One region of the Cytobacillus sp. FSL R5-0569 genome, then DNA from elsewhere that is predicted to be linked to it. Evidence: riboswitches for the same ligand, from Rfam matches in the RefSeq annotation. Region 1 holds a riboswitch; each other region holds the start of a gene.
The links. Region 1 has a riboswitch for S-adenosylmethionine ahead of mtnK (S-methyl-5-thioribose kinase). Riboswitches for the same ligand answer to the same signal wherever they lie in the genome.
Positions count from the first base shown of each region.

Region 1 (2,276 bases):
GAGATGTTGACATCAAAAAGAATTTCATCATCTTTTACAATATCAACGCCTCCCATAGCCTGGTCTCTTAACTGTTCTCTTAAAAAGTGAATATCCCTGCCGATAATGCCTTTAAATATACTCATAAGTAATGGGCGGTCTTGAATATTTAGTTTCGATCTTATATTTTTTATACCGAATTTTGGTCCAGGAAAACGGGAAAGATCCTCATTATCAAATTCCAGATTTAATAATTTTACTTCACCATCTAGAGATAACTTTCCAAATACAGTTGTTAAGATTGCTGGAATATCAAATGTGAAATTATATGTAGGGTAGGCGATACTAATTTCGCACCTTACTTCACCGAATCGATTGGGATGTTCATCATCATAAAATTCTTGTAGTGCAGTGACTCTGCCTTTATGTTTTAGTAATTGTTTTTGCTCAAGTAATGGTAACGCTGTCCACGAGCCTATCGTTAATCCTAAAGCGATATCCTCTGCTTTTTTCTCTAATGAACCGGGTCTTGCGTATACTTGATAAGTTGCAATTACATCTCCCATATGAGAACCCTCCCTGATGATTTCGAATTGACATTGACAATAAAAAACCCTCTTCTTAATCAATAAGAAGAGGGTTAGTTCGCAGTGATAGAACCTTCTCCTTATCTGTCAGCATGATTGCTGCAAGAATTAGCACCGTGTTCATTTAGAATCGGTTGCCGGGCTTCATCGGGCTCGTCCCTCCGCCTGCTCTTGATAAGAAAATTTATGATTATCGTTTTAAATTTTTGCACAATTTTATTATGTCACCAGGTGTTTTATCTGTCAACAGAGAATTTTTTACGTTATATGACAAAATTCTTTTAACCTTAAAAAGATGAAAAGTTTTAAAAAAAAGATTGACACTTTTTTATAAACGGTGCTAGTATTTGCTCAAGATATTTCAAAAAATGAATCTTTTATACTCTTATCAAGAGCAGGTGGAGGGAAATATGGCCCGATGAAACCCAGCAACCGACCGTAATATCGTTGTGAAACGAGGCGCAGCTAGAGAATTTCTGCGCCTAATGTAAGGCACGGTGCTAATTCCATTCAGAAGTTATTCTGAAAGATGAGAGGCAAAATCGTAATGACGAATGCCTCTTTCTGTAAAGGAAAGGGGCATTTTTGTTTCTGTAATGACAAAGCAGGTCCGACTACATCTCTTCATGTAGTCACCCCTGTTTTGTGCCACAGATAAATAAAGAAATAAGGGGGAAGAGATATGGCTGTTTTAGATAATATAGGTTATCGCGCTTTGACAGAGGAATCAGCGTGTGAATACGTGAAGAGTTTAAAACTGTTTTTACCGGATGAAAAAATGACGGTGGAAGAGATTGGTGATGGTAATTTGAATTATGTTTACCGTATTACTTCTAATCATAAAAGTGTAATTATTAAGCAAGCACTCCCTTATGCAAAAGTAGTCGGAGAAAGCTGGCCTCTAACACTTAAACGTGCAAAACTGGAGGCAGAAGTGCTTAAGAAGCATGGTGAATTCGTTCCTCACCTCCTCCCAGCAGTACTAGCATCAGATGAAGAACTAGCATTAACTGTGATGGAGGATCTTTCCCATTTGACAATTGTAAGAGACGGATTGATTCAAGGGGATCATTATCCGAATTTATCAGCTCATATTGGTGAGTACTTAGCAAAGACATTGTTTTCAACTTCAGATTTTGCTCTTCATCCGTTTGAGAAAAAGAAATTGGTCGCTAAATTTTCAAATCCTGAACTATGTAAAATCACTGAGGATTTAGTATTCACCGATCCATTTTTTGATGTGGAAACGAATGATTTTGAAGCTGAGTTGGCTGAAGTGGTTCAGCAACTATGGGCTAATGACAAGTTGAAACTTGAAGTAGCCAAAATAAAATATGCTTTTCTCACAGAAGCAGAGAGCTTACTACATGGTGACCTACATACAGGGAGTATATTTGCGAGTAAGAGTGAGACGAAGGTGATCGATCCTGAGTTCGGCTTTTATGGTCCGATTGGATTTGATGTCGGTCAATATATTGCCCATCTCATTTTCCAAGTACTTGTACGAAACGAAAACGATAGAATCGTTATTCTTCAACAGATAGAAGAAGTATGGGATGTGTTTTCTCAATATTTTTCAGAAGCTTGGCAAAATTCTGTTGTTAATCCTTTTACGAAAGTACCAGGCGCTCTAGAGTCTTTTCTAGCTAAAGTATTTAAAGATGCTATCGGAGTAGTAGGGTGTGAATTAATTCGGAGAACAATCGGATT
Region 1 covers NZ_JBBOWW010000001.1:1,127,330-1,129,605, forward strand. Annotated here, with positions in the region: gene MKX78_RS05940 (2,3-diketo-5-methylthiopentyl-1-phosphate enolase) at 1-545, opposite strand, end outside; SAM riboswitch class I at 644-747, opposite strand; SAM riboswitch class I at 949-1,102, shown strand; gene mtnK (S-methyl-5-thioribose kinase) at 1,249-2,276, shown strand, end outside.

Region 2 (2,276 bases), 1.2 Mb from region 1:
GCCAACAATCGATTGCCAACCTTTTTCTACAAACAAAGCCCTAGTGTCTTTTGGCTCTAACCAAACATCTGTAAAGTCTTTTTTCTCAGGTTTTCTTATAAGGGTGATCTCACCAGCTACGTAATGATTGCCTCTTTCAAAAAGTCGTTTCACACCTGGATGCGCATGGTCGTTAGTTTGATAAACATGATGTGCCTCTATCTCTAAATCTGGTCTAAACCATTCCGACACTGTGATGACTCCATAAGTTGTATTCTCGAAATCCAAGCGATATTGTTCCCCTTTATCGAGTTGTTCTGCAACCGATAGATCAACAGGTAATGTAATGGGAAGTGACCAAACCGTGCCATCACTTAATCTCATTTTTTTCACGACAGATTCATAATCTTCTTTGCCTAAGAAACCGGTTAGTGGGCTAAATAGGCCAATAGCAATCAACTCTAAATCACTTAATGCAATTCGGTCGATTGCGATTGTTTTTGTCACTTTAGCTAGATCGAATTGTGGTTCATATTTTTGAATTAATGTTCCTCCATGTGGACTAGGTAAGCTCATTTGTTTACTCCTTTTTATGAATTAGTATGCAAGCCGCATTCTGTTTTCGTTAAGCCTTGCCAACGACCCGCGCGGGAATCAGCGTCTTCATTTGTTGGTTGCGTGCAAGGAAAACACCCAATACTCGGATAGTTCACATCATGTAAAGCATTATAGGGTAATTGTTTTTCTTTGATATAATCCCAGACATCTTTCGTCCGCCAATGAATAAGTGGACAAATTTTGATGTTTGTGAATTTCTCATCCTTGTTCACAAAATTAGTATACTTTCTTGTGGGTGACTGTTCGCGCCTAAGACCTGAAATCCACGCTTTTTTTCCCACCATTGCTTCTTGTAAAGGTAGTATTTTACGTATTTGACAGCATTGATTCGGATCTTTTTTCCACAATGCCGACTCGTAACGAGCGGCTTGTTCATCTAATGTTAAATGAGGTTTTTTCATTTCAACTTGAAGCGCTGGAAAACGTTTTTTTATATCTTCAATCACTTGATAAGTTTCAGGAAAGTGTAAATCCGTATCAAGAAAAACCAACTTAGCCTCTCTTTTGATTTGCGTAATTAAGTCGATAAGGACGATGGCTTCGGCACCAAAACTAGAAGCATACACAATTTCATCCTCGTTGTACGTGTGATAGGCCCACTCTAGAACAGACAAAGCGCCTTTCGAGTGATCATCGGTAGTAAAGCTTGCAGAAATATCCTGCCAGTTCTCATAAGTAATCGCCTGTTGCATTTCATCCCTCCTTTTCCGATAAAAAAAGACGGCATTTCCCCATTGAAGGAAAATGTCCGCCTTTAGTTGTCTAATCAGCGAATGACTATTATTTTTTAAGAATCACCTCTTATACAAAAAACACCTTTTCAATAAGAAAAGGTGTGAGATAACGATTCATGACACCTTATCTTTCAAAATGAATCAACATTTTGCTGGAATTAGCACCTTGCATTAAGCAGGTTGCCGGGTTTCATCGGGCCAGTCCCTCCACCTCTCTGGATAAGAAAATATTGGATAAGATAAATCCTAACATACTATCAATAAAAGTCAATACAAAAATCTAATTTTTATGATTTGTCAGAATTATTTAATTGAAACTCATGAATATACATACACGTTAAGAAAAAGTTAATTTCTTCTGAGAGCGCTTCTCAAATATCCTCATAAAAGAAATAACGTTTTATAAAGGATGTAACTGCCGTTAATAATTAGTTAAAGATATAGTAAAAAACATGGTATGAGCTTCTCTTTTGATGGTCTCAATTGTTCTTTGAAATTAAAATCGAAAATAATCATATTAGGAGAATTATATACTGCATTTACAACTAAAAGATTTCCTCCAAAAGCTGCCCTTGAAAAATTAAAGACATAATACTTCTCACTTAGCTAAAAGTAAAATTCAATCTATCTTCATTCTCTTAAAGGAGGATTAATAAGAATAGAAGTTTTATCCCAACTTTTCTTGGGTTTTTGGAGCTAGGTGTAAGTCAGAACATTTACCAGCCTTCAAAATAAAGCTATCAGAATATTCAGGATATTTAATCTCTATTTTTTTTCCTAGCTTAATGACTTTATCCAAATCTACACCTGTTGAAATACCCATCTCTTCAAAACCATGAATAAGGTCTTCAGAGGAGATATTTCCAGTGGCGTTTGGTGCATAAGGGCAGCCACCTAGTCCAGCAATCGAGCTATCAAAATCCCGAACACCCATTTCATAGCCTG
Region 2 covers NZ_JBBOWW010000001.1:2,307,720-2,309,995, forward strand. Annotated here, with positions in the region: gene sat (sulfate adenylyltransferase) at 1-555, opposite strand, end outside; gene MKX78_RS11940 (phosphoadenylyl-sulfate reductase) at 570-1,289, opposite strand; SAM riboswitch class I at 1,453-1,557, opposite strand; gene MKX78_RS11945 (hydroxymethylglutaryl-CoA lyase) at 1,999-2,276, opposite strand, start outside.
Region 2: it holds a riboswitch for S-adenosylmethionine, as region 1 does, so the genes downstream of both, MKX78_RS11940 (phosphoadenylyl-sulfate reductase) here and mtnK (S-methyl-5-thioribose kinase) in region 1, are expected to answer to the same signal.

Region 3 (2,276 bases), 2.5 Mb from region 1:
ACTTCTTGATGTACGAGCTAATCGCTTTGGCTCAATTGTACGTTTATTAAAATTTAACGATAGCCCCTTTTCCACATAAAAAAACTGTAGAAAACTCATTAAAGGAGTTTTCTACAGCCATAATTTTCTAATTTATTTTAAAGCTTCCTTACGCAATTCTTCCGCTTTATCTGTGCGCTCCCAAGGTAAATCAATATCTGTACGACCAAAATGTCCATAAGCAGCTGTTTGCTTGTAAATCGGACGGCGTAAATCAAGCATTTTGATAATGCCAGCAGGACGGAGGTCAAAATTGTTTCTAACAACTTCAACTAAAACATCCTCAGATACTACTCCAGTTCCAAATGTATCAATACTGATGGATACCGGCTGAGCAACACCAATTGCATATGCTAATTGTACTTCCGCTTTGTCAGCTAGTCCAGCAGCAACGATATTCTTTGCTACATAGCGAGCTGCGTAAGCAGCTGAACGGTCAACTTTCGTTGCATCCTTACCAGAGAATGCACCACCACCGTGACGTGCATAACCGCCGTATGTGTCAACGATAATTTTTCTACCAGTTAAGCCAGCATCACCTTGAGGTCCACCAATAACGAAGCGACCTGTTGGGTTGATGAAGTATTTTGTGTTTTCATCAATTAATTCAGTAGGAACAACTGGGTTAATTACATGCTCTTTTAAATTGCGTTGAATTTGCTCTAAACTAATTTCTGGATGGTGCTGCGTAGAGATAACAATTGTATCAATACGTACAGGTTTGTTGTTTTCATCATATTCTACTGTTACTTGTGTTTTACCATCTGGGCGAAGGTAAGGTAAGATTTCCTCTTTTCTTACTTCAGCTAAACGGCGAGAAAGTTTATGAGCTAATGAAATAGGTAATGGCATAAGCTCTTTTGTTTCATTACATGCAAAGCCAAACATTAAACCTTGATCTCCAGCACCAATGGCTTCAATTTCTGCATCAGTCATCTGTCCTTCACGCGCTTCTAATGCTTGGTCTACACCCATAGCAATATCAGCTGACTGTTCATCAATAGAAGTTAATACAGCACATGTTTCAGAGTCAAAGCCATATTTTGCACGTGTATAACCAATTTCCTTAATGGTTTCACGAACGATTTTTGGAATATCTACATATGTGGATGTAGTGATTTCTCCTGCAACCAATACAAGACCTGTAGTAACAGACGTTTCCGCAGCAACCCTCGCATTTGGGTCCTGTGATAAAATAGCATCTAATATTGCATCAGATATTTGGTCACTGATCTTATCCGGATGACCTTCAGTTACTGATTCAGAAGTAAACAATCTACGTTTTGTTGACATCTGACTTCCTCCTTATTTATCGAATCAATAAGACTTTATTATAGTCTTTATTTTTGATACGGAACTCATTCCCTTATTTGAATCTTCATTATTTATGGGCCAATGTTTATCTCATACCCTTAATAACCTATGCGCTAACTTGGAATATTGAGAATAAAATGGTTGGTCTTTTTCCCATACATAAATAGTACATTCCAAAAGCCGCTCCTCGTATTCGCCAACATCATGTTAAAAAGCATGAAAAAAAACCTCTTCTCTGATTTAGTGAAAAGGTTGAAGCAAAATGATTCGCGCCTTTCACTCTTATCGTTCAAGGATAGTGAGTAATAAATCCTTGCATCAGGTTAGCACCTTTGCTCATGAAAATGTAGTTGGCAGGTTGCTGGGTTTCATAGGGCCTGTCCCTCCACCAGCTCGGGATAAGAGAGTATCCGTTCAAGGATTCATCATAACTTACACATGGAATATAGTCAAATGTTTTTCATTAACAATTCAATGTAAAAATTGTCATATCCGACTCTATAAACTTTAGTTTTGATAACGGATAATTTTAGTTAAGATCATACCGTTCTTTTTCCTTAATATATATAAAAATTACATTAAATTTGCTGATTATCCTTTTTAAATTTGCAAAAGCTATTTATAATGAATACTGCCTGTATTTGTGACAATTTCATTAATTATATAAAAATGATTTATATAGTATAGACTGAATGAATAAATGTGTTATACTATTTTTGAAGAAATAATCACAAATAGCGACTGAGATGCATATCTCTTAAATAATATTATATAAAGGAAGGTATTCATCAGATGAATTCTGTATCGATAACTGAGTTAAATGATTTACTAAAAGGCGAAAACATCCAAGTTCAATTATCTGTGCCGCAACTAGTTGAAAAAGTATTAAACAGAAACGAAGGTGTTCTTACATCTACTGGTGC
Region 3 covers NZ_JBBOWW010000001.1:3,648,238-3,650,513, forward strand. Annotated here, with positions in the region: gene metK (methionine adenosyltransferase) at 133-1,332, opposite strand; SAM riboswitch class I at 1,633-1,758, opposite strand; gene pckA (phosphoenolpyruvate carboxykinase (ATP)) at 2,146-2,276, shown strand, end outside.
Region 3: it holds a riboswitch for S-adenosylmethionine, as region 1 does, so the genes downstream of both, metK (methionine adenosyltransferase) here and mtnK (S-methyl-5-thioribose kinase) in region 1, are expected to answer to the same signal.